Regions from separate parts of the Pseudarthrobacter sp. AG30 genome, predicted to be linked through region 1. Evidence: riboswitches for the same ligand, from Rfam matches in the RefSeq annotation. Region 1 holds a riboswitch; the other holds the start of a gene.

Region 1 (14,755 bases):
TGCTGCTGCGACGCTGGATCCCGTGCCCGGATCGACAGCTCCGGGCACGGGAGGGACCGCCGCCGGGGCAGGCGCCGGCGCTGATGGGGACACCCCTGCCGCGGAGCCGGACGCCGCGCCGGCACCCGTGGACGCGGCAGGTGCCGGGGCGGTGGCGGGGGCGGGCCTGGCGGACGACGGCGAAGAGGATGGCGAAGGAGTCGACGACGGCGCAGGGGTTGTCGGCATGGGGGTCCGCGCGGCCGGGGACAAAGGAGTCCCGGAGGTGGTCGGGAGCGGAAGATCGGGAAGCAGCGCGGACAGCGGGCCTCCCGCCGAAACGGCGGCGGACGCTGTTGTGCCGGCACTCAGCGACGCTTCCGCCGTGGGATCCTGCGGCGGGACTGCGTCCTCGGCCAAGGACGCCTGGACGCCGGTGGAAAGAACCAGTACCGCTCCGACGGCCGCTGCTGCGGTGCCTCGCCGGAGTCCCCCATGGATACCGGTCCGGGACATTGGAAGCTCGGACCTGTGTTGAACCATAGTCATCGACCCTAACCAGAACGCCGGCCCGATTGAAAACCGGGAACTGCCCGGCCGCAGGTTCTGGACGGGGGCGTCAAGGCGCCCCGACGCACTGACCAGCAGTGATGGTCAGGCGCCGGTCATCCGGCCAATTTGTTCCCGGGTATCGGCAACAACGGCAGCCAGGCCGTTCCCGGCCATCCAGCCGCCGACGACGGCCAGGCCGCCGGCAGCCGTGCACGCCTCCCGGATGGCTGCCGCCCGCGCCCGGTGTCCCACCGCGGCGAAGGGGAGGGACCCGCGCCACCGCACTACGTCCCAGTCCCGGATGTCGCCGGCCGCGACGGGAACGCCCAGCAGTGCTGATGCGTCGCGAAGCGACGCCGCGAAGAGCTCCTCATCGGAGTCCGGGCCGCCTGGCTGGGCGGAGGCGCCGTCCACCCGGCCGTAAGACAGCCGCAGCACGTGGCGGCCGGGGCCTGCAGCGGCGGCGAGCCAGTCCCATTTGCCGGTGGCATGGGTGAGTGCCTTCGCCTCGACGCCTGGGGTTTGCGGGGCCACCAGGATCCCGGTTCCGCGTGGCCGCCGGTCCAGGTCCGGCTGGTCCAGCACCAGGGTGACAAGTTTGACGTCAGGCCCGGAGGCCGGCTGCTTCCCTGCGATCGCAGGGACCGCAGCTTCCAGGAGCCCGACGGCGGCCGGACCGTCGACTGCCATGACCAGCAGGTCGCCGGTGAACGGCGCGCCGGCGGCGTCCACCCGCCACCCTGTAATGGTGCGGCTGACGGCCGTCGCCGCCGTGCCCGCCAGCAGGGTCACCCCCCGCGACCGCAGATCGGCCACCAGGGCATCCACCAGCGTGTGCATGCCACCGTCAAGACCGGCGACGGCGGACCCGGCCTTGACGGGACGGCCCGGATCGGTGGCTCCCGCACCGATTGCGCGTCGACGCTGCGCAGACACCGCGGCAGCGAGGGAACCGTGTTTCCGCAGCCCGGTTCGAAGGCCCGGCGCCACCATGTCGACGTCGAGCAGCCCGGGATCCGCGGAGTGGACACCGCCCACGACGGGGGAAACCAGCCGGTCCAGCACCCGCGCGCCCATCCGTGCCCGGACGAGGGCGGCAACGCTGGTTACGCCGGTACCGGCACCCACCGAGGCAGGCAGGAGCCGGTCCAGCGAGGCACGCAGCGAGCCCATGATGCCCAGGGTCCGCCGGACCTCCGGGTCCCAGGGGTTGGCCGGAATGCCCAGCACGCCGGTCTTGGGCAGTTCGCGGGGCCCGTCGGGAAGCTGGACCCAGGCACCGCCCGGGCGTGGGGAAACGATCCTTCCGCCCAGTCCCAGTTCGGTGGCAAGGCGGGCTACGGCGTCGGACCTTGTGGCGAAGGATTCCGCACCGCTGTCCAGCGTGAGGCCGGACACGGTGTGGCTGCCAACGCAGCCTCCCCAAGCGTCACCGGCCTCGAGCACGGTGACGTCAAGGCCGGCTGTGGTGAGCTCCCGGGCGGACAGGAGCCCGGAAATCCCGCCGCCCACCACCAGCGCCGTGCCGGGCTTCGCCGGAGAACTGCCCACGGGTTACGCCGGCGGGATGGAGTGGATGAGCTCCACCACCCGGGTCAGGACGGCCGGATCCGTTTCGGGCGGCACGCCGTGCCCCAGGTTCAGGACATGGCCGGGGGCGGCGGAACCGGCCGCGATGACCTCCCGGACGTGGGCTTCGAGGATGTTCCAAGGAGCTGGGAGCAGCGCGGGGTCGATGTTGCCCTGCAGCGGAACCGTTCCGCCCAGCCGGCGGTTCGCCTCATCAAGGGGGAGCCGGTAGTCCACCCCCACCACGTCCACGCCAACGTCACGCATGGCCACCAGGAGTTCGGAGGTTCCGGTGCCGAAGTGGATGAGCGGAGCACCGAGGTGGCGGACGTGGTCAAGGGCCCGGGCCGAGGCCGGTGCGACATAGCGGGTGTAGTCGGCCAGGCCCAGCGAGCCGGCCCATGAGTCGAAGAGCTGGGCCGCCGAGGCACCCGCCTCCAGCTGCGCCTGGAGGAACATGCCGGAGGCGTCTGCGGCCCAATTTGCCAGGGCGTGCCAGGTTTCGGGGTCGGCGTGCATCATGGTGCGCGGGCCAAGGTGGTCGCGCGACGGCTTTCCTTCGACCATGTACGCGGCCAGCGTGAAGGGGGCGCCGGCGAAACCGATGAGCGGCGTCTTGCCCAGTTCAGCCACCGTCAGGCGGACGGCCTCGCGGATGGGCTCAAGCGCTTCCCAGGTCAGCTGCGGGAGGGCGGCAACGTCGGCGGCCGTGCGCACGGGCTTGTCCAGGACGGGCCCCACCCCCGGCACGATGTCGACGTCGACGCCGGCCAGCTTCAGCGGAATCACGATGTCGGAGAAGAAGATGCCGGCGTCGACGTCGTGGCGTCGTACGGGCTGCAGCGTGATCTCCGAGGCCAGTTCGGGCCGGAGGCAGGAGTCCAGCATGGCGATGCCCTCGCGGACCTTGAGGTACTCCGGCAAGGACCGGCCCGCCTGCCGCATGAACCAGACGGGACGGCGGGAGGGTTTGCCTCCGCGGTAGGCCGTGATCAGCGGTGAGTCCGCTGTGCGGCCGTCCATCAGTGGATGGTCTGCGGCGAGGGCGCCGGCAGCGGAGACGGCAGGGCTAGGAGTCATGCTTTTGATTGTGCCCAAAAAGAGCCGCAAAAGATAACGACAACCTGTCGCCGTGCGGCCCTCGCAACGGGAAGGTGTCCGGGATCACCGCAGGGTGTGGCGACTATCCTTTCCGGCGGTTGTTCTACCGGGCAACGAAAAAGCTATGATTGGTCTGCTGTGGTTCTTTTCTCATTGGTGGCTACACACGCCGACATCGATCTTGAAACCGTCGCTCAGCTGAGCAACGGTTCCTCAGGGATTGCCGCGTCCACCCTCATCGAATCCCCCGCCGTGGCCGGCGCCGTGGTCCTGGCCACCTGCAACCGCTTCGAGATCTACGGTGAAGCCCCCAACGCTGCCGACGTCGAGGCTGCCCGCGCCGCCCTCGTCGCCCGCATCAGCGAGGCCAGCGGCTTGGCTGAACCCTTGGTCTCGCGTTCGTTCAATACCCGTACCGGGCCCGAGGTGACCCAGCACCTGTTCGCCGTGAGCGCCGGGCTTGACTCCGCCGTCGTCGGTGAACGCGAAATTGCCGGGCAGGTACGGCGGGCACTGATTACCGCACAGCACGACGGCACCGCCAGCGCCGGACTGGTCCGGCTCTTCCAGGCCGCGTCCAAGACCGCCAAGGACGTCGGCGCCCAGACTGCCCTGGGGTCCCGCGGCCTCTCCATTGTCTCGGTGGCCCTGGATCTTGCCACCGACCTTTCCGAAAGCCCCGACTGGTCTGCAAAGAAGGTAGTGCTTTTCGGAACCGGCGCCTACGCAGGCGCCACCATGGCCCTCCTCCGCGAACGCGGCTGCACGGACATCAGTGTCTACTCGTCTTCAGGGCGGGCCGAAGGATTCGTGGCAACACGCGGCGGCACGGCGCTGGACGCCGAGTCCCTGCGACCGGCGGTTGCTGCGGCTGACGTCATGATTGGCTGCAGCGGTTCGGACACCCGGGTGGAAGCCGATGAACTGGCCGAGGTCCGTGCGGATTCCACGCAGCCGTTGATCGCCATCGACCTTGCCCTCACCCACGATTTCGACCCCGCCGTCGGCGAACTGGACGGCGTCGAGCTGCTCACCCTGGAATCGGTGCGCCTCGCTGCCCCACAGGAGCAGGCCGAATCGCTGACGCACGCAAGCGGCATCGTCAACGGCGCCGCCAGGGCGTTCGAACAGGAACGCGAAGCCCGCTCGGTGGACTCCGCCATCGTTGCCCTGCGCCGCCACACCATGAACGTGCTGGACGCGGAGATGGAAAAGGTCCGGGCCCGCCACGGCTGCACCGCCGCCGCGGAAGAAGTCGAATTCGCGCTCCGACGGATGGTCAAGCAGCTGCTGCACGTGCCCACCGTACGCGCCCGCGAACTTGCCGCCAACGGGCAGCAGGATGACTACGTGGCCGCTTTGGAAGCCCTGTACGGCATCACCGTCGAGCAGCCCGGAGCCGCTCCGGCCGCAACCGCGGAGGCCGAATGCCCGGTGGACCACACAGGCCGCGAAACCGCCTGACGTCCCGGCAGCAACGCCCGCTCACTTCCTACCCCCATTGAGCCAACGCCCGCTCACTTCCTACCCCCATTGAGCCAACGCCCGCTCACTTCCTGCCCCTCTCACGCCAACGCCCGCTCACTTCCTGCCCTTCTCACGTCAACGCCCGCTCACTTCCTTCAAGAAAGTGAGCGGGCGTTGGTTTGGAAGCTGTCGAAAGTGAGCGGGCGTTGGGGAAATTGGTGTCGAAAGGGAGCGGGCGTTTCCGTCAGTAGACGGGCTTGTCAGGCTCCACCTCGCGCACCCAGGCCAGGATCCCGCCGTCGAGGTGGCTGACCCGCTGGTAGCCTGCCTGGCGGGCCGCCGCGAGGACGTTCGCCGAGCGCGTCCCGGCCTTGCAGTGGAACACGATGTCCCGGTCCTGCGGTAGTTCGCCCCACGCCTCGCCCGCCAGGATCCGTCCCTGCGGGATGAGCTTGGCTCCGTCGATCCGGACGATGTCGTACTCGCCGGCCTCCCGTACGTCCACCAGTTCGAAGTCCTTGAGCCCGGCTTTCCGCGATGCCAGCATGGTGGCCAGCTGGGTGGCGGTGATGGTGTGTTCCGTGTCCGTGGTGGACGCCGGGGCAATCCCGCAAAACGCCTCATAGTCCGTGAGTTCAGTGATGGGCTCCGCCGCCGGGTCCTTGGCGACCCGGATCTCCCGCCAGCTGCCGCCCAGGGCATCGAACAGCGCCACGCGGCCCAGCAGGGAGCGCCCGACGCCGGTAATCAGCTTCACCGCCTCGGTGACCATCAGCGAGCCCACGGCGGCGCACAACATACCGAAGACGCCGCCCTCGCCGCAGGAAGGCACGGAACCGGCGGGAGGGGCCTCGGGGTAGAGGTCCCGGTACGTGGGGCCGTGCTTCTCCCAGAAGACACTCACCTGTCCGTCGAAGCGGAAGATGGAGCCCCACACATAAGGCTTGCCCAGGATCGCGGCGGCATCGTTCACCAGATACCTGGTGGCGAAGTTGTCAGCGCCGTCCAGGATCAGGTCGTACTCTGCGAACAGTTCAAGCGCATTGCCCGAATCCAGGCGCACGTTGTGGAGCCGGACATCCACCAGCGGGTTCAGGGCGGCGATGGCATCGCGGGCCGACTCGATCTTGGGCCGTCCCACATCCTGCACGCCATGGATGACCTGGCGCTGCAGGTTGCTCAGGTCCACCACGTCGTCGTCGATGATGCCCAGCGTCCCCACCCCAGCCGCGGCGAGGTACAGCAGTGCTGGTGAACCGAGGCCGCCGGCTCCGATGACCAGCACTTTGGCGTTCTTGAGCCGCCGCTGCCCCAGCGCGCCGATCTCGGGAATGATCAGGTGCCGGGAGTAGCGTTCCACCTCGGCGGACGTCAGGGCAGCTGCCGGTTCCACCAGCGGATCCAGCGAATGGGTTGAAACATTTGCGGTGAACGTCGAAGCCATACTTCAATGTATGCCCCGGGATACCGCCGGGTCATATTACCCCGCAGTAAAGTGAATGTAACTGCAATGGAAAGAAGGACAACTGTGGTCCCTGAAGCACGGGCTGACCGCCCGCCCGCGGCCGAACCGCAAACTCCCTCCCGCCCCGCAGGCCAACGGTCCGCCCGGCTGCCCCGGGACGAACGCCGCGCGCAGTTGCTTGCCGCCGCCCAGGAAGTTTTCGTTGCGAACGGCTACCACGGGGCCGCGATGGACGAAATTGCAGAGACTGCCCACGTGAGCAAGCCTGTCCTGTACCAGCACTTCCCGTCCAAGCGTGAGCTGTACCTGGCCCTGCTGGAAAGCCACCTGACGTCACTGACCGAGCTGATGCTGGGGGCGTTGAACTCCACCACGGACAACGACGAGCGCGTTCAGGCCGTCATGCGCGCCTACTTCCACTTCATCGCCAACGACGACCAGGCACACCGCCTGGTGTTCGAATCGGACCTGATCAACGATCCCGATGTCAGCTCCAGGCTGGAGACCTTTAATCGGACCTTCGCAGACGCCATCGCCCGGGTCATTGCCGAGGACACCAAGCTCCCCCACTTGGAGGCGGAGCTCCTGGGCCGCGGCCTTGCCGGGATGGCGCAGGTCAGCGCCCGGTATTGGCTGGAAACGGACGGCAACCTGGACCTCAACGTGGCCAGCGACCTCATCTACCGTTTAGCTTGGCGCGGAATCTCTCGCTTCCCCAAAGAGTCCTAGACTACAAATAAGACATCATCGACGAACCAGGCTGGGAGGCCCCCTTGGAAATTAAGATCGGCGTTCAAAACGTTGGCCGCGAAATCGTGCTCGAATCAGACCAGGATGCTGAGACGGTGGCCAAGACTGTTGGTGAAGCCATCAATGACGGCACCCAGTTGCGCCTGAAGGATGACAAGGGACGCCTGATCATTGTGCCCGGCAACGCACTTGCCTATGTGGAAATTGGCGCTGAAGAGGTCCGCCGCGTAGGTTTCGGCCAGTTCTAGGCTGACCGCACGTTCCAAGGAGATCCATGCTGTCGCTGACCATCGTGGTGCTTGCCACGCTCGCCGCCGGGTTTATCGTCTGGGCCAATGACAAACGCCATTCCCGATACGGCGCGGGCGTGCCCGCCGGGATCGCCGTGGGCGTCGCGGCGATGGCGTGGATCATCCTCATGACGGCAGGTTTCGGCTACCTTCCGGGTTTGACGTGGCTCCCCTGGGTCCTGCCCATCGTCCTCGGCACCGCCGCGGCCATTGCCGCCGTCGCCTACCTGGGCCGCACCCGGACACGCCATGACACCGAACGGCTGAACGCGGTCCTGCGGGGCTGAACCGACCCTGAGTAAAGCTGTGGCCACCACCCGGACGGGTGGTGGCCACAGGCTTTTTGGGGGCTAGAGGAACTCGGCCCGGCCCTCCATCGCCGATGAGGCCAGGGCGTGTTCCCGGCGCGGGATGCGTCCGGCTGCCCTCGCCAACCGTCCGGAAACCACAGCGTGCTTGAACGCTTCCCCCATCAGCGCCGGGTTCTGCGCACGCGTCACGGCTGTGGCCAGCAGGACGGCGTCGCAGCCCAGTTCCATGGCCAGGGCGGCGTCGGAGGCCGTACCGATGCCCGCGTCCAGGACCACGGGAACCGAGGCCCGGGAGACGATGAGTTCGATGTTGTGCGGGTTCAGGATGCCCAGGCCGGTGCCGATCGGTGCGCCGAGCGGCATCACGGCGGTGGCACCAAGATTTTCCAGCCGCAGCGCCAGCACGGGATCGTCGTTGGTGTAGGCAAAGACCTTGAAGCCGCGGTTGACCAGCTGCTCGGTGGCGTCAACGAGTTCCACGGCGTCCGGCAGCAGGGTCTGCTCGTCGGCGATGACTTCCAGCTTCACCCAGCCGGTTTCGAGGGCCTCCCGGGCCAGTTCCGCGGTGAGGACAGCGTCCCGGGCCGTGAAGCAGCCAGCGGTGTTGGGCAGGACTTTGATCCCGTGGTCCACCAGCAACTGGAACAGAGAGCCGGTTTCCGCGGTTGAGTAGCGCCGCATGGCCACCGTGGTCAGTGCCGTGCCGGAGGCCAGGAGCGCAGCGCCCAGGCCGTCCAGGCTGGGTGCACCGCCGGTGCCCATGATGAGCCGGGATCCGAGGGCGACGCCGTCGATCACCAGGGTGTCATCTGCGGCTTGGCTTGCGGTGTTGATGGTGCCGGTTTCGGTCATGGGGTCAGCCTCCTTGTACTGCAGTGACGAGTTCGATGTCGTCGCCGTCGGCGAGCGCGGTACCGAACCATTGGCTGCGCGGCACCACCTGGGCGTTGTGGGCGACGGCGACGCCCAGTTTCCTGCCGTCCGTCGCCTGGCCGTTGGGGGCCAGCGGCCGCCCGGTGACCTGGCTGACGAGCGTGGTGATGGAGGCGCCGTCGGCCACGGTGTGCGGGTTTCCGTTGAGGGTGATGTTCACGCTGTCTCCTTCAGATGGGGGCTGGGGACGGCCACGGCCGACCCGGAAAAACGGTCCGGGCTGAACGGTGCCCAGCGGGGATCGGCGGCCCCGTCCAGGAGTGCCGTGCAGATAGCGGCGGCGGCGGGCGTGAGCAGCACCCCGTGCCGGAAGAAACCGGTCGCGATGATCAGCCCCGGCACGTGCCCGTCGGCTGGGCCCCCGGATCCCAAGGACGCCGCAACCCGGCCCAGCAAGGGTGCATTGTCGGGGGTTCCGGGGCGCGCCCGGGCGGTGCATTCCAGGAGTTCAAGTTCGGCGACGGCGGGCACCAGCGCCTGGGCGTCCCGGAGCAGCTGGTAGACGCTCCCGGCGCTCACGGCGTCGGAGAGGGCGTCCTCCCGTTGGGAGGCGCCGATGACTACCGTGCCATCCTCCCGGGGCACGATGTACACCGGGATCCCGTGGACCAGCCCGCGCACCGTGGCTGTCACCAACGGGCGGAGGTGCTGCGGCACGGAAAGCCGGAGGATGTCCCCGTGCACCGGCCGCAGCGGCAGGTCAAGGCCGTGGGGCAAGCCGTCAAGGGACGCCGCGTGCAGGCCGTTGGCCACGACAGTTTCCCCCGCCAGGACTGTGCTGCCGCTCCCAAGGCGGACGCCGGCCACCGTCCCGTCCTTCCACAGCAGTCCGGCCGCCCGCTCCGGGACGGCAAAACCTTCCGTTGCACCGGCAACCGCCACCGTCGGGGTTTCCCGTACCGTTGCGGCGAGCGCCAGGCGCACGGACGCTATCAGCCTCCTCGGGTCCACCTGGTGGTCGGCCGGGGTGTCCAGCGCACATGAGATCCCCGGGCTCAGCAGGGGTTCGCGGCTGCGGGCTTCACGCACGGTCAACGGTGCCACCTCCAGGCCACTGGCCTGCTGCACTGCGCGCAGGTCCATCAGCGCCCGCCGGTCGGCAGCGTCGACACCGACAGCGAGGGTGGGTGTCGTCAGGTAGCCGGTCCCGGCTCCGGCTGCTGCGGCGACGCCGGCAGCGAAGCCTGGCCAGCGGGATGATGCGTCGAGCATGAGTTCCAGGAGGTCCTCTTCCTGGTAGTGCAGCTCGCTGACGGGGGCCAGCATGCCGGCAGCGGCCCAGCTGGCGCCGGCGCCGGGCGCGTCATCGATGAGGGCAACGGACCTGCCGGAGCGCTGGATCTCCCAGGCGATTCCGTGTCCCACCACTCCGGCGCCGATGACGGCGACGTCGGCCCGGATGGCGTCATCGCCAGGTCCGGGCAGGCAGTTCCTGGTGCTGGTCATGGTGTGGTTCCTTCCCTACGCCGGTATTAGCCGGATCAGGTCAAGCGGTCGGCTCCGACGCCCTCTCAGCCCGGCGCTTTGTGACAGCTGCCGCGGGCTCCCGCAGTACCAGCCCAGTTTAGAGGAACTAGGCTGGCAGGCATGAATATGTCCCCCTCCTCCTTTCCTGCCCTTGGGGCGGCCCGACTGTACCTCTGCACGGATGCGCGCCGGGACCGCGGCGACTTTGCCCGGTTCGTGGATGCCGCGTTCGCCGGGGGCGTGGACATCATCCAGTTGCGCGACAAGAGCATCGAGGCAGCCGAAGAACTGGACCTGCTGGCGGTCTTGAAGGAGGCCGCGGTTCGCCACGGGCGGCTGTGGGCCGTTAACGACCGGGCCGATATCGCGGTGCTGTCCGGCGCACCGGTGTTCCACATCGGCCAAAAGGACCTCCCGTTGGCTGCGGCCCGGACGCTGGTCAACGGCAATGCGGCCATCGGGCTGTCCAGCCACAGCCCGGAGCAGGTGGATGCCGCCCTCTCCGCCGCTGCCGGGCCTTCCCACCTGGACTACTTCTGCGTGGGGCCTGTCTGGGCCACGCCCACCAAACCCGGCCGGACCGCCGTCGGGCTGGACCTGGTGAAGTACGCCGCCAAGGCTGCCGCGGAAGTACCCAACCCGGTGCCGTGGTTTGCCATCGGGGGCATCGACCACGGAAACGTGCACCAGGTGGCGGAGGCAGGAGCACGGCGGATCGTGGTGGTGCGTGCCATCACGGAGGCGTCGGATCCCGCGGCCGCTGCGGCCTCCCTGCTCGACGCGCTGGACGCTGCCGGCCCCGGGCCTGCGTAAACCCAGGACTTGGAGTTACGCTGACTTTTGTGTCACATCATCGGTTGGCTCCCAATGTCCGCGACCACCGGAACGCCTTGGAAGAGGCACTGGGCGCGTTGCGGACCGAACTCGAACTGCCGGGGCCTTACCCGGCCGCGGCAGTGGACGACGCCCGCGCCGCCGTGGCGGCCCTGAAACTGCCGTCCTATGACCTGACCGCCGTCGCATTCGTGACCATCGACCCCGCCTCGTCCACGGATCTGGACCAAGCCGTGTTCATCGAGCCGGACGGGGGCGGCTACCGGGTGCTGTACGCGATCGCCGATGTTCCTGCATTTGTTGCGCCGGGTGGTCCGCTGGATGCTGAAACCAGGCGCCGCGGGCAGACGTTCTACGCTCCCGACGGCCGGATCCCGCTGCACCCGGAGGTCATCAGCGAAGGGGCCGGGAGCCTGCTGCCGGGCCAGGAGTGTCCGGCTTTCGTCTGGGAATTCACGCTCGACGCCGACGCAGCAGTGACGTCCGTGGGCGTCAGGCGGGCGCGGATCCGCAGCCGCGACAAGCTCAGCTACAAAGGTGCACAAGCAGCCCTCGACGCCGGCACCGCTCCCCCCGTGCTGCAACTGCTCCGGGAAGTGGGGCTGAAACGGGTGGCGCTGGAGCGGGAGTGCGGGGGCGCCAGCCTCAACATGCCGGAGCAGGAGATCGTTCAGCTGCCCGACGGCGGCTACCGGATCGACGCCGCCCCGCAGCTTCCCGTGGAGGACTGGAACGCGCAGATTTCGCTGATGACGGGGATGGCGGCCGCCCAGCTCATGCTGGAAGGCAAGGTGGGCATCCTGCGCACCATGCCGGCCCCGGATGAGCGGTCGCTGAGGCATTTCCGGCTGCAGACCGAAGTGCTGGGCAGGCCGTGGGACGGCGAAGTCAGCTACGGCGAGTACCTGCGGTCGCTTGACCCCACCGATCCCCGCCAGCTGGCCATCATGCATTCGGCCGGGATGCTGTTCCGGGGCGCGTCCTATACGGCGTTTGACGGGACGGTCCCGGACGACGGCATCCAGTCCGCCATCGGCGCCGCCTACGCCCACACCACCGCCCCGCTGCGCCGGCTGGTGGACCGCTTCGTGCTGGTGATCTGCGAAGCCCTCAGCAACGGCGGTGATGTTCCGGGCTGGGCACGGGAGGCGCTGCCGCTGCTGCCGGGAATCATGGCCGGTTCCGACCAGCTGGCGTCGCGGATGGAGCGGATGGCGCTGGACACGGTGGAGGCGGCATTGCTGCTGAACCACATCGGCCAGGAATTCGACGCGATCGTGATTTCCGGGTCCAAGCCCCAGAACGGGAACGGCAACGGATCCGCCAAGAACGGCAATGGAAACGGCAACGGAGCCACCAGGAACGGCAACGGGAACGGCAGTTCCGGGATCATCCAGATCGCCGAACCGGCGGTGACGGCCCGCTGCGCCGGCGAGCTGACGTCCGGTACCAAGGTGCGCGTCCGGCTGCTGTCCTCCGACATCACCACCCGGCAGATCCACTTCGAACTGGTTCCATAAGGGCCCTATGGACGCGGCAGGAAGGGGCAACACGGGGATTTCGCCCCTGTACGGCTAGACTGGGAAGGTAGAACTGGATGCCCGGTCGTTGATTTCCTTGATTTGAAACCAACAAGCCCGCCCCTACGCGATCTTGAGATTTGCCCGTTGGTCACCAGTGCCAGCATTAGATAGCCCGCGATCGGCTTCCACTGGATTAGCTTGCGCGCCCGAGCGTGCTCCGGAACGGCCAGGACTGGCCGGCCCGTTGAGCAGGCAGCGCCATTGCCCAAATGAATAAGGAAACTCCCCGTGAGTGAATTGCATACCCACCAGCTCCTGACCGATGCGTCCGGCACCGAGACCATCGAGCCGGAAGAGACCATCATCTCGGACGAGACCCCGCACGAGATCGCGGAGAAGTCCTTTGCCGACTACAACGTCCGCGCGGATATTGTCGAGTCCCTCGCCGACGCCGGGATCACGCACCCCTTCCCCATCCAGGCCATGACCCTGCCGGTGGCCTTGGCGGGCCACGACATCATCGGCCAGGCCAAGACCGGTACCGGCAAGACCCTGGGCTTCGGCATCCCGGCGCTGCAGCGGGTCATCGGACAGGACGACCCCGGCTACGCCAAATTGGCCGTTCCGGGCGCCCCGCAGGCCCTGGTCATCGTCCCCACCCGCGAGTTGGCAGTGCAGGTGGCCAACGACCTCCAAACGGCCTCCCGCAAGCGTAACGCCAGGATCACCACCATTTACGGTGGCCGCGCCTACGAGCCCCAGGTTGAAGCACTCCAGCAGGGCGTCGAAGTAGTAGTGGGTACCCCGGGGCGCCTGATCGACCTGTACAAGCAGAAGCACCTGAGCCTGAAGAACGTCAAGCTCGTGGTCCTCGACGAAGCCGACGAAATGCTGGACCTGGGCTTCCTGCCGGACGTTGAGACCCTGATCGCCGGAACCCCGGCTGTCCGCCAGACGCTCCTGTTCTCGGCAACCATGCCCGGCCCCGTCATCGCGATGGCGCGCCGCTACATGACCCAGCCCACCCACATCAGGGCAGCCGATCCGGATGATGAAGGCCTCACCAAGCGCGACATCCGCCAGCTCATCTACCGTGCGCACAGCATGGACAAGACCGAGGTGGTGGCACGCATCCTGCAGGCCCGGGGCCGTGGCCGGACCATCATCTTCACCAAGACCAAGCGCACCGCCGCCAAGGTGGCCGAGGAACTGGTGGACCGCGGTTTCGCCGCCGCAGCCATCCACGGCGACCTGGGCCAGGGCGCACGCGAACAGGCGCTCCGCGCGTTCCGGAACAACAAAGTGGATGTGCTGGTGGCAACGGACGTCGCCGCCCGCGGCATCGACGTGGACGATGTCACCCACGTGATCAACTACCAGTGCGTCGAGGACGAAAAAATCTACCTGCACCGGGTGGGCCGCACCGGCCGCGCCGGCAACAAGGGCACTGCAGTCACATTCGTCGACTGGGATGACATGCCGCGCTGGGCGCTGATCAACAAGGCCTTGGGCCTGAGCGTCCCCGAGCCCGTGGAAACCTACTCCTCCTCACCGCACCTCTACAGTGACCTCGACATCCCCGAGGGCACCAAGGGACGTCTCCCGCGCGACAAGCGGACCTTGGCCGGCGTTGACGCCGAGGTGCTTGAGGACTTGGGCGAAACCGGCAAGAAGAACAGCCGCGGCGGCCGGGACGCCTCCCGTTCCCGCGAGCGCGACGGCCGGGGACGCGGAAAGGACGACGGCGGAAAGGCCGGCGGCCGGGACTCCGCCCGCTCCGGTGAGCGCCGTCGTCGTACCTCCGACTCCGCCCCTGCCGCGGACGCAGCCGCCCCCGCGGCCGACGGCGACCAGCCCTCGCGCACCCGCCGTCCCCGGACCCGCACCCGCCGCCGCAACGGCGAAGTGGTTGCCGCCGCGGACAAGGGCGGACAGCCCGGCAGCTCCGAGGGCTAACTGCGTCGATGACAGACACTGTTTGGGCGCCGGACGGCGGCAGCCTGGTGGTTCACGCGGACAACGCGGAGTACCTCCCAACACTGCCGGACGGCGCCTTCACGCTGATCTATGTGGATCCGCCCTTCAACACGGGCAGGCCGCAGCAGCGGCAGGAAACCCGGATGGTAGCCAACGCTGAAGGCAGCGGGGACCGGGTGGGTTTCAAGGGCCGTTCCTACGACACCATCAAGGGCGCACTGCACCGCTACGACGACGCGTTCAGCGACTATTGGTCCTTCCTGGAACCGCGGCTGGTGGAGGCGTGGCGCCTGCTGGCTGATGACGGCACCCTTTACCTGCACCTGGACTACCGCGAAGTGCATTACGCCAAGGTGATGCTGGACGCCATTTTCGGCCGGGCATGCTTCCTGAACGAGATCATCTGGGCGTACGACTACGGCGCCCGGGCGAAGAACCGGTGGCCCACCAAGCACGACAACATCCTGGTGTACGTGAAGAACCCGGCCAAATACCACTTCGACAACGCCGAGGTGGATCGTGAACCGTACATGGCCC
Region 2 (14,755 bases), on a different contig from region 1:
GCGCCGGTGCTTTCGGCGCCGCCGCGTGGCCCCGCCAGCACGGCATGGCGCTGTCCTTCGACGCCCTGTTCCTTCGCAGGCAGGGCTATGACGCCGTCGCGGAGCCGGTGGAATCATCATTTGCGGAGGACACTGCCATCGTGCTGCGGTCCCTGGCCGATGATGGCCGCGGCGCCGCCGGCGGACACGTGGTGGCGCACTCCCAGGGAGCCATTCCTGCCATGATGGCGGCCGTCGAACGCCCCGACCTCGTCTACTCCCTGACCCTGGTGGAACCGGCGTGCCTCTCCCTGACCGCGGAGCTGCCGGCCACGGCGGCACACATCAGCCTGATGAAGCCGCTTCTCGAGGTCCGCCACCAGCTCAGTGACGAGGACTTCCAACGGGAGTTCGTCCGGCGGGTCTATGCCACGGACCTGCAGCAGCCTGCCACCGCGGAGGAGAAACGGTCCGCGCGCCGGCTGCGGCTCCAGGTCCCGTCGTGGGAAGCGCCCCTGCATATTGTTCCCGGGGTCCCCACCTTGGTCCTGACCGGGGGCTGGGAGCCGCTGTACGAGGAGATTGCCGGTTACCTGCGGGAGACCGGTGCCCTGCACCGCGTTGCCGCGGGCGGGCACCGGCCCCATGATTCGGTGGAAGGCGACCGGACCATCAGGCAGTTCATCGGCGAGGTCAGCCGCAGCGAGCCGGCCCGGGCCTCCTAGCTGCCGGCGGGCACCTGCAACTCCGGAAGGTAGACCTTGCCGCCGGCGGCCAGGAACTCCTGGCTCTTCGCCCGCATCCCCGACGCCGCCTCAGTGAGCGCCGCCTGCGCCTCAGCCGAGCCGTATTCATTCCGGATGTCCTGGCTGATCCGCATCGAGCAGAACTTGGGTCCGCACATGGAGCAGAAGTGCGCTGTCTTGGCGGGCTCGGCCGGCAACGTCTCATCGTGGAACGATTCCGCCGTCTCCGGGTCCAGCGACAGCGCGAACTGGTCGCGCCAGCGGAATTCGAACCGGGCCTTGGACAAAGCATCGTCCCGCTCGCGCGCCCCCGGGTGGCCCTTGGCCAGGTCCGCTGCATGGGCCGCAATCTTGTACGTGATGACGCCGGTCTTCACGTCGTCTTTGTTGGGCAGGCCCAGGTGTTCCTTGGGCGTGACGTAGCAGAGCATGGCGGTGCCGTACCGTGCGATTTCGGTGGCCCCGATTGCCGAGGTGATGTGGTCGTAGCCGGGCGCGACATCGGTCACCAGCGGACCGAGTGTGTAGAACGGCGCACCCTTGCACAGCTCCTGCTGCCGCTCCACGTTTTCCCGGACCAGGTGGAACGGCACGTGCCCGGGGCCTTCGACCATCACCTGGACGTCGTACTCCCACGCGCGCTGCGTCAGCTCGGCCAGCGTATCCAGTTCAGCGAACTGCGCCGCGTCGTTGGCGTCCGCCGTGGAGCCGGGCCGCAACCCGTCCCCCAGGGAGAACGCGACGTCGTACTTCGCGAAGATTTCGCAAAGTTCGTCAAAATGCGTGTACAGGAAGTTCTCCTGGTGGTGGGCCAGGCACCAGCCGGCCATAATGGAACCACCGCGCGAGACGATGCCCGTCACCCGGTTGGCGGTGAGCGGGACGTACCGCAGCAGGACACCGGCGTGGATGGTCATGTAGTCCACACCTTGCTCGCACTGCTCAATGACGGTGTCCCGGAAGATTTCCCAGGTCAGCGCGTTGGCTTCGCCGTTGACCTTTTCCAGTGCCTGGTAGATCGGAACCGTTCCGATCGGGACAGGGGAGTTGCGGATGATCCATTCCCTGGTGGTGTGGATGTCGTCCCCCGTGGACAGGTCCATCACCGTGTCGGCACCCCATTGGGTGGCCCACTGCAGCTTGTCCACCTCTTCGGCGATGGAGCTCGTCACGGCAGAATTACCGATGTTGGCGTTGATTTTCACCAGGAACGCCTTGCCGATGATCATGGGCTCGGACTCAGGGTGGTTGATGTTGTTCGGGATGATGGCCCGACCGGCGGCTACCTCGCTCCTGACCAGTTCCACGTCGCAGTTTTCCCGCAGCGCCACGAAACGCATTTCCTGCGTGATGGTGCCCTGCCGGGCGTAGTGCATCTGGGTCACCGTATGGCCGTCGACGGCGCGGCGGGGCACCGGCCGGGCGCCCTTCCACTCCGCGGAGGCAGCGCCCCGGCGCACGGCCGAGCGGCCGTCGTCGAGCAGGTTGCGTTCCCTGCCGGTGTAGGCCTCGGTGTCCCCGCGCGCCACGATCCATTCGGCACGGAAGGGCTCCAGGCCGCGGACGGGGTCGCTTCCCGGTCCGGCCGTCCGGTAGGTCCGGAAAGGTGCGTTCGGCTGCCCGTTGGGTGATGGCTCCAGCGCGATCTCGGTGACCGGGACCCGGATGCCGGAACCGGCGTCGTCGATGTAAGCCAGTGAATGCGACTTCAGCGACTGCGTCACCCGCACTTGGGATTCGCCACTGGATCCGGTGCCGGGACCGTTGGCCGCATCGGAACCGGACGGCACCAGGGCAGGGTTCAACTGGGTGTTTTGTGTACTCAAGGGAATACTCACTTCCTTCGCCGGCATTACCCGGACAGGTTCAACGGTCGCAGGCTGCGGCAGCCCGATCTCAGCCCCTGCAGGGGCACCCGTGTGGTCAGCAACGAAGCTACCACAGCCCTTCGGAAGCCCGTTGTAACAATCGATGATGCTAGCCTGACCGGGCAACGAAAGGATGCCCGGATGGCAGGAATAATTCACTTTCGCGGACCCGTCCTGGCTGCACCGGACAGCCTGCGGCAGGGACTCTGGTCCGTGGGCGGCAAGCTCACGTTCCGCCGGCCCGCACAGCCACCCGACCGGGTACTCGACGGCTGGGTATTGCCGGGCTTCGTGGACGCCCATTGCCATATCGGGCTGGGGCCGGCCGGTCCGGTGGAGGCCGCCGTAGCGCAGGAACAGGCGCTTGCGGACCTCAACGCCGGAACCCTCCTGGTCCGTGATGCGGGTTCGCCCGCCGATACGCGCTGGATGCAGGGCGGCACGGACTTCCCGGTGTTGATCCGCGCCGGCCGGCACATTGCCCGGACCCGGCGCTACCTGCGCGGTTTCGCCCACGAGGTCGAACCCGAGGACCTCGTTGAGGCCGTGCGCAAGCAGGCCCGGGACGGGGACGGCTGGGTCAAACTGGTGGGGGACTGGATCGACCGGGGCGCCGGTGACCTGGCGCCGTCCTTTCCTGCCGCCGTCGTCCGCGACGCGGTCCAGGCTGCACACGACGAAGGTGCCCGGGTGACGGCCCACTGCTTCGCCGAAGACACCCTGGACCAGATGCTCGACGCCGGCATCGACTGCATCGAGCACGCCACCGGGCTGCTGCCACGGCACCTGCCCCGGTTCGCCGGGCAGGGCGTGCCGATCGTGCCCACCCTCATCAACATCGCCACCTTCCCGGACATTGCCGCCCAAGCGGAGCCGAAGTTTCCACGGTACGCAGCCCACATGCGGTCCCTCTGGGAGCGGAGGCTGGAGCGCGTGGCCGAGGCCCACGCAGCGGGGGTGCGCATCTTCGCCGGAACAGACGCCGGCAGCGTCATCGGCCACGGCCGCATCGCGGACGAAATCCTCGCCCTGCACGGTGCGGGCCTGCCGATGACTGCAGCGCTGGATGCAGCGTGCTGGGCAGCCCGCCGCTGGCTCGGAGCGGACGGCTTGGAAGAAGGCGCACGCGCCGATGTGATCGTCTGTCGTGAGGATCCACGGGCGGTCCCGGAGACCATCGGCAGGCTGGACCACGTCGTGCTGGGCGGCCGCGTTATCCGTTGACCCAACGTGGCCCCCGGGACTTGGAATAAATTGAAGCTTCAAGTAATTTTAAGAAGTGACAGGCCGCCATCGGGACGGCCGCCAATCCAAGGAGCCTCCAATGACCGCATCAGCCAACAGCCAGGACCTGCTTCCTGCCGACCTCGCCATGGGCACGGTGATGCTCAAGGTGGGGGACATGAAGGTCATGACCGACTACTACCAGCGCGCACTGGGCCTGGAGGTGGTGGCCGAGCAGGACGGCGGACTGTACCTGGGCCGCCTTGGCCGCCCCCTGGTCCACCTGGCTCCGGCCCCCGGGCTGAACCTGCCCGGCAGGGGAGAGGCCGGACTCTTCCACACCGCGCTGCTGTTTGAAGACCAGGCCTCCCTCGCCGCCACCATCGCCACCGCGGCCCAATACGAGCCGATGTCCTTCACCGGCAGCGCCGACCACCTGGTCAGCGAAGCCTTCTACTTCACCGATCCGGAAGGCAACGGCATCGAACTGTATTGGGACCGGCCGCGCAGCAACTGGTCCTGGAACGGGACGGACGTGGTGATGGACAGCCTTGCCCTTCCCCCGCAGCGCTACCTGGACCAGCACCTCACCGAGGAATCGCTCGAAGGCCAGCGCGTGACGGCCGCAGGCGTGGGGCACGTCCACCTCCAGGTGGGAGACGTCCAGACGGCGCGCGACTTCTACGTGGGCACCCTCGGTTTCGAAAAGACGGCGGGCTGGCACGGGCAGGCCTTGTTCGTTTCCGCCGGGCGGTACCACCACCACATGGCCATGAACGTCTGGAACAGCCGCGGGGCCGGCCCCCGCAAGGACACCCTTGGGCTGGGCGAAGTCCTCATCGAAGTTCCTTCAGGGGACGACGTCGGCGCCTTGGCTGACCGCCTCAAGGTCGCCGGAGTGACCGCGCACCACACCGGCGCCGAACTCCGGTTCGAGGATCCGTGGCGCAACCGGCTGCGGGTGGCCGTCCGCTGAGCTGCGCTGCCGGCGGAGGCCGGCCAGCGCCGAGAACTGTCCTGTGCGGCCCGGCCCGGCGCGTGCCCCTGCCGGTCCCCAGCTACTAGGCTGATTCAGTACGGCCGGGACGCGGGCAGCGCCCGGCGCGCAGTTCCGCCAACGGAAGAAGGGCAAACAGCCATGGGCTTCACCGAGATCTTTGTTGCCACCCATGACGCCGCGCTCAAACGCGCCGGCCTCCTTGATGCAGGGAGCGCGCCCGCGGCGAACGTCGGTCCTGGCAGCCAGGCCGTGCGGATCGAGGGAGTCAGCGACTTCGAAATCGAACAGCTCGGCGACCTCGCCGGGACTGCTGTCCACGCCGGTGGTGCCGACTATGAGCTGACCATGGTGGATGTCGCCAGCGACTCCCTTCTGGCAGTTCCGCCTGCCATGGTCCGTGCGCTGGCCGACCTCCTGTCCTACGAGACCGAAGGCGAGGGCAACGTCCTCGAAGACGTCGCCGAGCAGTGGGCCGCGCAGGACGACATGCCTTTCGGCGCGGCCCAGGCCCGGACCTACGTGGAGCAGCTCGCCAGGCTCGCGGCCGGGTTGGACGACGCCGAGCGAACCGGGCTGTACGTCTGGTCCGCCTGACCGGCGCCGCAGGGCCCATCCCGCGGCCGGCGCCGGCGCGAAGCGCGGCGACGCCGAGTCGAAATAAGTTCGCTGATCTGGCACAATAAACAGGTACTCGATCTGCGTGGCCCCTCTCTCCGCGTCCGGATCCTGTCCTTCGAACCGGCAAGTACGGCCCGCCCCACGGGTGCAGAACGCCGGGTTCACCCCTTTTCTGAAACAGGAGTGACCACAAAAGTGGCCGTAAAGATTCGCCTTAAGCGCTTCGGCAAGATGCGCGCCCCGTACTACCGCATCGTCGTCGCGGACTCACGCACCAAGCGTGACGGCCGCGCCATCGAGGAGATCGGCAAGTACCACCCCACCGAAGAGCCCTCGTTCATCGAGGTCAACTCCGAGCGTGCCCAGTACTGGCTGTCCGTCGGCGCCCAGCCGTCCGAGCAGGTTGCCGCCATCCTGAAGATCACCGGTGACTGGCAGAAGTTCAAGGGCCTCCCGGGCCAGGAAGGCACCCTCAAGACCAAGGTCGCGAAGGACGCTTTCGTAGCTCCGGAGAAGGGCTCGGTCATCATCCCGGAAGCCATCACCAAAAAGGCCTCCAAGTCTGACGCTGCCGAGGCCCCGGCCGACGCCGAAGCTGAGACCACCGAGGCTGAGTAGATTGCTGGCAGAAGCGCTGGAGCACCTGGTCCGTGGAATCGTTGATTCCCCGGACGACGTCAAGGTCAGTTCGAAGAACAACCGCCGCGGGGACACCCTCGAAGTGCGGGTTCACCAGGATGACCTCGGACGGGTGATTGGCCGCCAGGGCCGCACCGCACGCGCACTGCGCACCGTGGTGGCAGCACTGGCCGGCGGCGAACCGGTCAGGGTCGACGTCGTCGATACCGACCGCCGCCGCTGAGCGCTCGGCAACACTTAGTTCTGCTCCGGCCCCTCCACCACCTGGTGGAGGGGCCGGACTGCTTTGATCAACACAGTGCTTTCACCCCACACCAACCACAACCCGGAACAGAGGAACAGATGCAGCTTCAGGTGGCGCGGATCGGCAAGCCGCACGGCATTCGCGGGGAAGTCACGGTCCAGGTGCTGACCGATGCCCCCGACGACAGGTTTGTCCCCGGCACGGAGTTCGTCGTTGAACCTGCCGCGTCCGGCCCCTTGACGGTGGACAGTGCGCGCTGGAACAAGGACATCCTGCTGCTGGGCTTCGCGGAAGTGAAGGACCGCAACAAGGCCGAAACCCTCCGCGGCGCGAAGCTGTTCATCGAAACGGAAGAACTCGACGAGGATGACGACGAAGGCTGGTACGAGCACGAACTCGTCGGCCTCCAGGCGCGGGTCGGCTCACAGGTGGTGGGAAAGGTGACTGCCCTGGCCACCATGCCCGTCCAGGACCTGCTGACCGTGACCACCCCGGCGGGCGAAGAGATCCTGGTTCCCTTCGTGGAGCAGATTGTGCCCGAGGTCAACCTTGAGGAGGGCTTCGTCCTGCTCACCCCGCCGGACGGCCTCTTCGAACTGAACGCCGGCGACGCCGCATCCCCGGAACCAGAAGGCCGGGAATAGATGCGGATCGACGTCGTCAGCATCTTCCCCGAATACCTTGCCCCGCTGGAGCTCTCGCTGATCGGCAAGGCCCGCCAGGACGGGATCCTGGACCTGCATGTCCACGACCTCCGCAGCTTCACCACCGACAAGCACCGTTCCGTGGACGACACTCCGTACGGCGGAGGCGCGGGGATGGTCATGAAGCCCGAACCGTGGGCGCAGGCCCTCTCAGCGGTGGCCCAGGGCCGTCCCGATCCGCAGCACAAACCTGTCCTGATCGTTCCATCTCCCGCCGGCGAGAGGTTCACGCAGGCTCTGGCTTATGAACTGGCAGAGGAAGAGCACCTTGCTTTCGCCTGTGGCCGCTATGAAGGCATCGACGAGCGCGTCATCGAGTGGGCACAGGAGCACTTCACCGTCCGCCCCGTAAGCCTTGGCGACTACGTGCTCAATGGCGGGGAAGTCGCTGTCCTGGCCATGGTCGAGGCCATCGGCAGGCTCCTGCCGGGTGTGGTGGGCAACCCTGAGTCCTTGGTTGAGGAGTCCCACTCCGACGGCCTGCTGGAATATCCGGTCTACACCAAGCCGTCCGTATGGCGGGACCGCGAGGTCCCCGCGGTCCTGCTCACCGGAAACCACGGCAAGATCGCGCAGTGGCGCCGGCACGAGCAATACCGCAGGACGGCCGAACGCCGCCCGGACCTCCTGGAGGCGTTCGACGCCGGCAATCTTCCGCGTGCCGACCGCACCGAACTGCACAACCTGGGATTCGACATCGTGGCCGGAAGGTTGGCCCGCCGCCCGGACGCCGGGCCGGGGGTACAGGAATAGCTTCCGCGCCGGACCCAAGTTGGCGTAACCCCTGCACTGTGGCAAAATTGGTCTTTGTGTCTGCTGGGTCCGCACCTGCCACAGGGGGTAGCGCGGCCAACAGCCGGACAACCGGCCTCATCAACCATTGAAGCGGCCGGACCCCTTTACTTCGGCGGCAACAATCCGGCCCGCTTTTCGGCGGCCGGACCTGCCTGCCGTGACCCAAAGTGAATGACCTGTGGCGTTCACCAGGAGTGCAACCATGCATATTCTCGATTCCCTCGATGCAGCTTCGCTGCGCAACGATGTTCCCGAGTTCCGCGCGGGCGATACCCTCAAGGTCCACGTGAACATCATCGAAGGCAAGAACTCCCGTGTCCAGGTGTTCCAGGGCTTCGTCCTGGGCCGCCAGGGCGATGGCGTCCGCGAAACCTTCACGGTCCGCAAGGTTTCCTTCGGTGTCGGCGTGGAGCGTACCTTCCCGGTGCACTCCCCGATCATCGAAAAGATCGAGGTCGTTACCAAGGGTGACGTCCGTCGCGCCAAGCTTTACTACATGCGCGCACTGCGCGGTAAGGCTGCGAAGATCAAGGAAAAGCGCGACTTCGCCACCGGCAAGTAAGTTCCTTTCGGACTTGCCACTCGGCTGGGACGCGGCCGTGACCGGCCAGCGCCGGAGCAATCCACCAGCGCCAGGATACGGACCATGCACCAGACAAAACGCCAGCCCCGCACCATGGGCTGGCGTTTTGTGTTCCTGGCCCTGGTCCTTGCCGTCACCATCAGCGGCGTGGTGCGCTCCTTGTGGATCGATGTCTACTACATTCCCTCCGAGTCCATGGAGCCGCTACTCCAAGGCGGTGACCGGATCCTGGTCTCGCGCACCGATTTCCAGGCCGACCCCATCAGGCGCGGGGACATCGTCGTCTTTGACGGACGCGGTACGTTCGCGCCCCTGAACAGCGGCAGGGGTCCGCTGATGGACGCAGCGGGCGGCCTCGCCCAGTGGCTGGGCCTCACCGGGAGCGACACCACCTACGTCAAGCGGGTCATAGGCCTCCCAGGCGATACGGTGGTCTGCTGCGACGCGGGCGGCAAGGTCACCGTGAACGGGGTACCGCTGGATGAGCCGTACATCTTTCCCGGAGAGGTCCCGAGCACGCAGAAGTTCAACTCGGTGGTCCCCGAGGGCAGGTTGTGGCTGATGGGGGACCACCGGTCGGTATCCGCCGATTCGCGCAGCCTGCTGGGAGCTCCAGGAGGCGGCATGGTCCCGCTGGAGCGCGTCGTCGGCCGGCCGGTCCAGATCCTGTGGCCCCTTGATAGATTTGCTCCAGTAGAGCGGCCGCCAGTGGTGGGGCCGACAACACAGAACGGACGGTAAATGCCCGAGAACCCAGCGCGGAATCCTGAACCGCGCCATGACGGCGCCGCAGGGAACCAGGGCGTTCCAACCCCCGCAGAGCCGGGCGACAGTCCCGAGGCCGGCACGAATTCCCACCGGAAGGGCGGCTCCCGCTCCAAACCGGCCGGAAAGGCCACGGGCAACCCTTTGCTCGGGTGGCTCAAGGAGATTGCCACCGTCGTGGTCATCGCCGTTGTGCTGTCCTTCCTCATCAAGACTTTCCTCTTCCGGGCGTTCTTCATCCCGTCCGAGTCCATGGTGAACACCCTTGATGTGGACGACCGGATCTTCGTCAATCTCCTCGTCCCGGAGCCGTTTGCGCTCAGCCGAGGGGACGTGGTGGTGTTCCGCGACAACAAGGGCTGGCTGCCGCCAACAGCAGCAAAAACCCAGGGGCCGTTCACCTGGGTTCAGGACGGCCTGACGTTTGTGGGGTTGCTGCCCGACAACACCGACCAGCACCTGGTCAAGCGGGTCATCGGGCTGCCCGGCGACCACGTGGTGTGCTGCGACGCCGGCGGTAAACTGACCATCAACGGAACAGCCGTGGACGAGACCTACATCAACCCCGCCGAAGTCCCGCAGGTCCGTAACTTTGACGTCACCGTTCCGGAGGGCAAAGTGTGGGTGATGGGCGATAACCGTAACCATTCGGCGGATTCCCGGTCACACATGGAAAACGACGGCGGCTTCATCGACCTCAAGGACCTTGTGGGCAAGGCCGCCGTCATAGCGTGGCCGCTGAACCGGATCAAGACCCTGGACAACTACCCGGACGTGTTCCGCAACGTCCCGGCGGCCCGCTGACCATGCCGTCCGCCACCCGCACCGTCCCCGCAGCAGCGCCGCGCAGAAGCGTCGGAGCCACGCCGGCGCGCGGGGCCAAGGCGCCCACCTTGCGGCACGAGCGTACGTTCAAGGCCCAGGGCGTGCGGCTCCTGGCCGGCGTTGACGAGGTGGGCCGCGGTGCGCTTGCCGGGCCGGTCAGCGTGGGAATTGCTGTCGTGGACCTGGAGCGCCAAAAACCGCTGGCGGGCGTGCGGGACAGCAAGCTCCTCAGCCCGGCCGAGCGCGAGCGGCTGGAACCGTTGGTGCGGCGCTGGAGCGTTGCGTCGGCGGTTGGCCATGCGACCGCCGCCGAGATCGATTCGCTCGGCATCATTGCAGCCCTGCGGCTGGCAGGAACCCGTGCCTGGGGGGCCATCCTGGGAGCCGGAATCATTCCGGAAGCGGTGCTGCTGGATGGAAGCCACAACTGGCTTTCCCCGGCAGAGCAGCTTTCCTTGTTCGACCAGCCGGTGGTGGAAGCCGCCTGTGAAGCGCCCGTCCACACCAAGGTCAAAGCGGACATGCAGTGCCTGAGTGTGGCCGCAGCGAGCGTCATCGCCAAAGTGGAGCGTGACCGGATGATGCGAGAATTGCACCTCGAGTACCCGGATTACGGCTGGGACATCAACAAGGGTTACGCCACCGCAGCCCACCGTGATGTCCTGCGCGCAGCCGGACCGACTCCCTACCACCGGGTCAGTTGGCGGCTGCTTGGCGGCGAGTTGCAGGGCACCGAATCTCCTGACGAAGACGCGCGGGACGAAGCCTGAGTCCTGCTCCCGGCGCCGGCGCCCCCGGACATGGTGCAAGATGGAAGCATGAGTGCCGAGGATCTTGAGAACTATGAAACCGACATGGAGCTTCAGCTCTACCGTGAATACCGCGACGTCGTCGGCCTGTTCACCTACGTTGTCGAGACCGAGCGGCGTTTCTACCTCGCCAACCACGTGGACCTGCAGGCCCGCAGCGCCGACGGCGAGGTCTACTTCGACCTGACCCTCCAGGACGCCTGGGTCTGGGACGTTTACCGCTCAGCGCGCTTCGTCAAGAGCGTCAGGGTCCTGACCTTCAAGGATGTCAACGTCGAAGAACTGCCACGAAACGAGGAGCTGGCCCTGCCCAAGGACGTGGACCTGGGCAACTAGCAGCGCTCCGACTCTTCCTCCACAGAAAGGCCCTGTCCACATACGGCAGGGCCTTTCTGTGCCCTGCAGCGGTTCGCCGCCAAGCTGGTTCCGGAGGTAGACATGAAATCGAAGGACCTGCTGGGCCGGCGCGGCGAAGACCTCGCCACCGGTTATCTGGAAACGCTGGGAATGCTGGTGGTGGAGCGCAACTGGCGATGCACCGAGGGCGAGATCGACATCGTGGCCCTTGACGGTGACGCGCTGGTCATCGCAGAAGTCAAAACACGCCGCTCCCTGGACTTTGGCCATCCCTTCGAAGCCGTGGGGCCGGAGAAGCTGGCACGCCTGCACCGGCTCGGCGCCGCCTGGTGCCGCGACCGGGAATTGCGGATGCCCCTGCGCCGCGTGGACGTTATCGCCGTGGTGGACGACGGCGGCGGCCACCCTGTGGTGGAGCACCTCAAGGGGGTTGGGTGATGGCCCTGGGGCGGACTTACTCCATCGCCCTGGTAGGCCTGAACGGGTACGTGGTCGAAGTGGAGGCCGACATTGGCCAAACACTGCCGGCTTTCGTCATCCTCGGGCTCCCGGACGCGGCCCTCAACGAAGCCAAGGAACGGATCCGTTCTGCCGCGAAGAACTCCGGCATCCCGCTCAGCCGCCGGAAGATCACCGCCAACCTCATCCCGGCGTCGCTGCCTAAACGTGGTTCGGGTTTCGACCTCGCGGTCACCATGGCCGTGCTGAGGGCATCGAACGATGTCAAAGCCACCGGACGGACCGTCTTCATTGCCGAGCTCGGCCTCGACGGACGGCTGCGGCCGGTGCGGGGAATCCTGCCTGCCGTGATGGCCGCGGTACAAGCCGGCTATCCGGACGTCGTGGTGGCGCAGGCAAACCTTGCCGAGGCATCGCTCGTGCCTGGCGCCAGTGTCCGCGGCTACCGCACGCTGGCGCGCCTGGCCCTGGACTTCGGGGCGGATCCGCAGGAGCTCGCCTTGGACTTTGAACCGGACGACGCCGACGATGTTGACGATGGACACCCGGCGGCCGGGCCGTGTCCGGACATGGCCGATGTTGCCGGCCAGTCCGAGGCACGCCAGGCGTTGGAAGTTGCTGCCGCAGGGGCACACCACCTGCTCCTCACGGGGCCGCCCGGAGCAGGTAAGACCATGCTTGCGGAACGGTTGCCGGGCCTTTTGCCGGATCTTGGTGACCATGAGTCCATGGAGGTCACGGCCATCCACTCGCTGTGCGGCCTGCCGGCGTCTGCGGTCCAGCTTCTGCGCCGGCCACCCTTTGAAAACCCGCACCACTCAGCCACTGCGGCGGCCATCATCGGAGGCGGTTCAGGACTTCCCCGGCCGGGGGCGGCATCCCGAGCCCACCGCGGCGTGCTGTTCCTTGACGAGGCCCCGGAATATGAACGCCGGGTTCTCGATGCCTTGCGTCAGCCCCTGGAGAGCGGTGAGCTGGTGATCCACCGGGCGGCCGGGACTGCCGCCTACCCGGCCCGCTTCCAGCTGGTGCTGGCCGCAAACCCCTGCCCGTGCGGGAAGGCCTCCGGCAAAGGCCTGGACTGCACGTGTACCCCCGTGATGCGCCGCCGTTACCTCGCCAGGATGTCCGGCCCACTCCTGGACCGGGTGGACATCCAGTTGCAGGTGGAAAGGGTGTCCCTGGCCGAGTTCGGGCAGGCCGGCCGGGAGGAAGATACCGCAACGGTCGCACTGCGGGTCAGGGCAGCACGTGAGCGGCAGGGAGAGCGGTTGCGGTGCTTTGGCCTGGAAACGAACTCGCAGGTCCCGGGGCGCATCCTGCGCGGTGACTTGCGACTCGCTCCGGCAGCCACCCGGATCCTGGACCAGGCCTTGGAGCGCGGGGTCCTGACCGCCCGCGGCTATGACCGCGTCCTCCGGCTGGCATGGACCTTGGCCGACCTGGGCCGGCGGGACCTGCCGGACGCCAACGACATCGGGCAGGCGCTTGGCTTGCGGCAGGCTGCCGCGGCGGTGGCGTGAGGAGGACGGCAAACGTGAACGAACTAAAGGAACTGCGCGTGGCAAACGATTCGGCAAACCATCCAGCAAAGGTTGACGAGCGGTTGGCCCGGGCAGCGTTGTCCCGCCTCATGGAGCCCCAGGACGCCGCAGGCCTGGCCCTCGTGCATGTTGCTGGGGCAACGGATGCCTTTCGGATTGCCACCGGGCGGGTCACGGCCGGGGCTGACCTGGAGCGTGAAATCACCTCGTTGCTGGCTGACAGCGGGGCGAGCAGCTGGGCGGGAATGGCTGCAGCCTTGAAGCGCTGGCAGCCGCGGATAGCTGACCTGGCTCCGGAACGGGACCTGGCCACGATGGCACGGCTGGGTGGCCGCTTGATCATTCCCACGGACGAGCTGTGGCCCTCCCAGCTGGCCGACCTCGGCATCCAGGAGCCCCTGTGCCTGTGGTGGCGGGGTCAGGAACACCCGCTGCCGGACGCAGCCATGTCCATCGCCCTGGTAGGTTCCCGCGACAGCACCAGCTATGGGGCTGCGGTGACAGGGGATCTGGCATACTCGCTGGCGCAACGGGGCTTCACGATAGTGTCGGGCGGCGCCTACGGCATCGATGCACACGCGCACCGTGCCGCCCTCGCGGGAGGATCCTCGGCCGTCCCGACCATCGCTGTGATGGCCGGCGGAGTGGACCGGTTCTATCCGTCGGGAAACGAGGACCTGCTCCGGGCCGTGGCCAACCAAGGCGCGGTCCTGGCGGAGGTACCGCCGGGATCGGCTCCCACGCGGTACCGGTTCCTGCAGCGGAATCGGCTGATTGCTGCGCTTTCGTCAGTGACAGTGGTGGTGGAAGCGCGGTGGCGCTCCGGTGCGCTGAACACAGCCCACCACGCCGAAACCCTGGGGCGGGCAGTGGGGGCGGTCCCCGGATCAGTCCACAGTGCCAACTCGGCCGGCTGCCACCGGCTCCTGCGGGACGGTGGCGCGGTTTGCGTCACCGATGCCGCGGAAGTGTCCGAACTCGCCGCGCCCAGCGGAGCGGGGCTGCCCGAACAACGGCCAGGTGCAGCCGCCGTGCAGGACGGGCTGACCCTGGAGGACCTGATCCTGCTGGATGCACTTCCGCTGCGCTCCACCACGTCGGTGGAAAAGCTCTCGGCGGTGGCCGGATTGGGACAGGACTCGGTGCGCGCCGGCCTCGGCCGGCTGGGGCTGCTCGGGCTGGCCGTCTCTGAACGCGGCGGCTGGAAACGAGGCAAGGTATGACCGTGTCCGGCTGCGGTGAACGAGGGCAAGCCTGAGACAGTGTAGGAGTGGACCATGACGAACTGCCCAAGGAGCTCGGCTCGGCACTGGACGCATTTGCCGCCTACCTGTCCGGGGAGCGGGCCGTGTCGGAGCATACCCGGCGTGCCTACCTGGGGGACCTGCGGAGCCTCTTGGCGCACGCCGCATCCGAGGGCGCGACCGGGCTGAAGGACCTTGAACTAGGAACCTTCCGCCGTTGGCTCGGCAGCCAGAGCTCGGCGGGTGCCGCACGCTCAACGCTGGCGCGCCGGTCCGCTACGGCCAGGGCATTCACTGCCTGGGCCCTCCGGGAAGAACTTCTGGAGACGGACCCCGCCCTGCGCCTGAAAGC

Evidence for each region. Region 1 has a riboswitch for thiamine pyrophosphate ahead of thiO (glycine oxidase ThiO). Riboswitches for the same ligand answer to the same signal wherever they lie in the genome.
Region 2: it holds a riboswitch for thiamine pyrophosphate, as region 1 does, so the genes downstream of both, thiC (phosphomethylpyrimidine synthase ThiC) here and thiO (glycine oxidase ThiO) in region 1, are expected to answer to the same signal.

The regions. Positions count from the first base shown of each region.
Region 1 is NZ_QEHL01000019.1:81,198-95,952, reverse strand. It holds gene DC347_RS21540 (hypothetical protein) at 1-495, opposite strand, end outside; gene hemG (protoporphyrinogen oxidase) at 634-2,082, opposite strand; gene hemE (uroporphyrinogen decarboxylase) at 2,086-3,180, opposite strand; gene DC347_RS16770 (glutamyl-tRNA reductase) at 3,340-4,665, shown strand; gene moeB (molybdopterin-synthase adenylyltransferase MoeB) at 4,913-6,112, opposite strand; gene DC347_RS16760 (TetR/AcrR family transcriptional regulator) at 6,197-6,862, shown strand; gene DC347_RS16755 (DUF3107 domain-containing protein) at 6,907-7,131, shown strand; gene DC347_RS16750 (hypothetical protein) at 7,158-7,460, shown strand; gene DC347_RS16745 (thiazole synthase) at 7,524-8,336, opposite strand; gene thiS (sulfur carrier protein ThiS) at 8,341-8,577, opposite strand; gene thiO (glycine oxidase ThiO) at 8,574-9,863, opposite strand; TPP riboswitch at 9,858-9,977, opposite strand; gene thiE (thiamine phosphate synthase) at 10,011-10,697, shown strand; gene DC347_RS16725 (RNB domain-containing ribonuclease) at 10,727-12,238, shown strand; gene DC347_RS16720 (DEAD/DEAH box helicase) at 12,530-14,197, shown strand; gene DC347_RS16715 (site-specific DNA-methyltransferase) at 14,206-14,755, shown strand, end outside.
Region 2 is NZ_QEHL01000008.1:8,263-23,017, reverse strand. It holds gene DC347_RS07900 (alpha/beta hydrolase) at 1-704, shown strand, start outside; gene thiC (phosphomethylpyrimidine synthase ThiC) at 701-2,551, opposite strand; TPP riboswitch at 2,547-2,654, opposite strand; gene DC347_RS07890 (amidohydrolase family protein) at 2,735-3,817, shown strand; gene DC347_RS07885 (VOC family protein) at 3,918-4,793, shown strand; gene DC347_RS07880 (hypothetical protein) at 4,956-5,411, shown strand; gene rpsP (30S ribosomal protein S16) at 5,631-6,053, shown strand; gene DC347_RS07870 (RNA-binding protein) at 6,055-6,297, shown strand; gene rimM (ribosome maturation factor RimM) at 6,417-6,962, shown strand; gene trmD (tRNA (guanosine(37)-N1)-methyltransferase TrmD) at 6,963-7,775, shown strand; gene rplS (50S ribosomal protein L19) at 8,020-8,379, shown strand; gene lepB (signal peptidase I) at 8,464-9,141, shown strand; gene lepB (signal peptidase I) at 9,142-9,969, shown strand; gene DC347_RS07840 (ribonuclease HII) at 9,972-10,760, shown strand; gene DC347_RS07835 (DUF2469 domain-containing protein) at 10,809-11,135, shown strand; gene DC347_RS07830 (YraN family protein) at 11,238-11,594, shown strand; gene DC347_RS07825 (YifB family Mg chelatase-like AAA ATPase) at 11,594-13,138, shown strand; gene dprA (DNA-processing protein DprA) at 13,249-14,382, shown strand; gene DC347_RS07815 (tyrosine recombinase XerC) at 14,430-14,755, shown strand, end outside.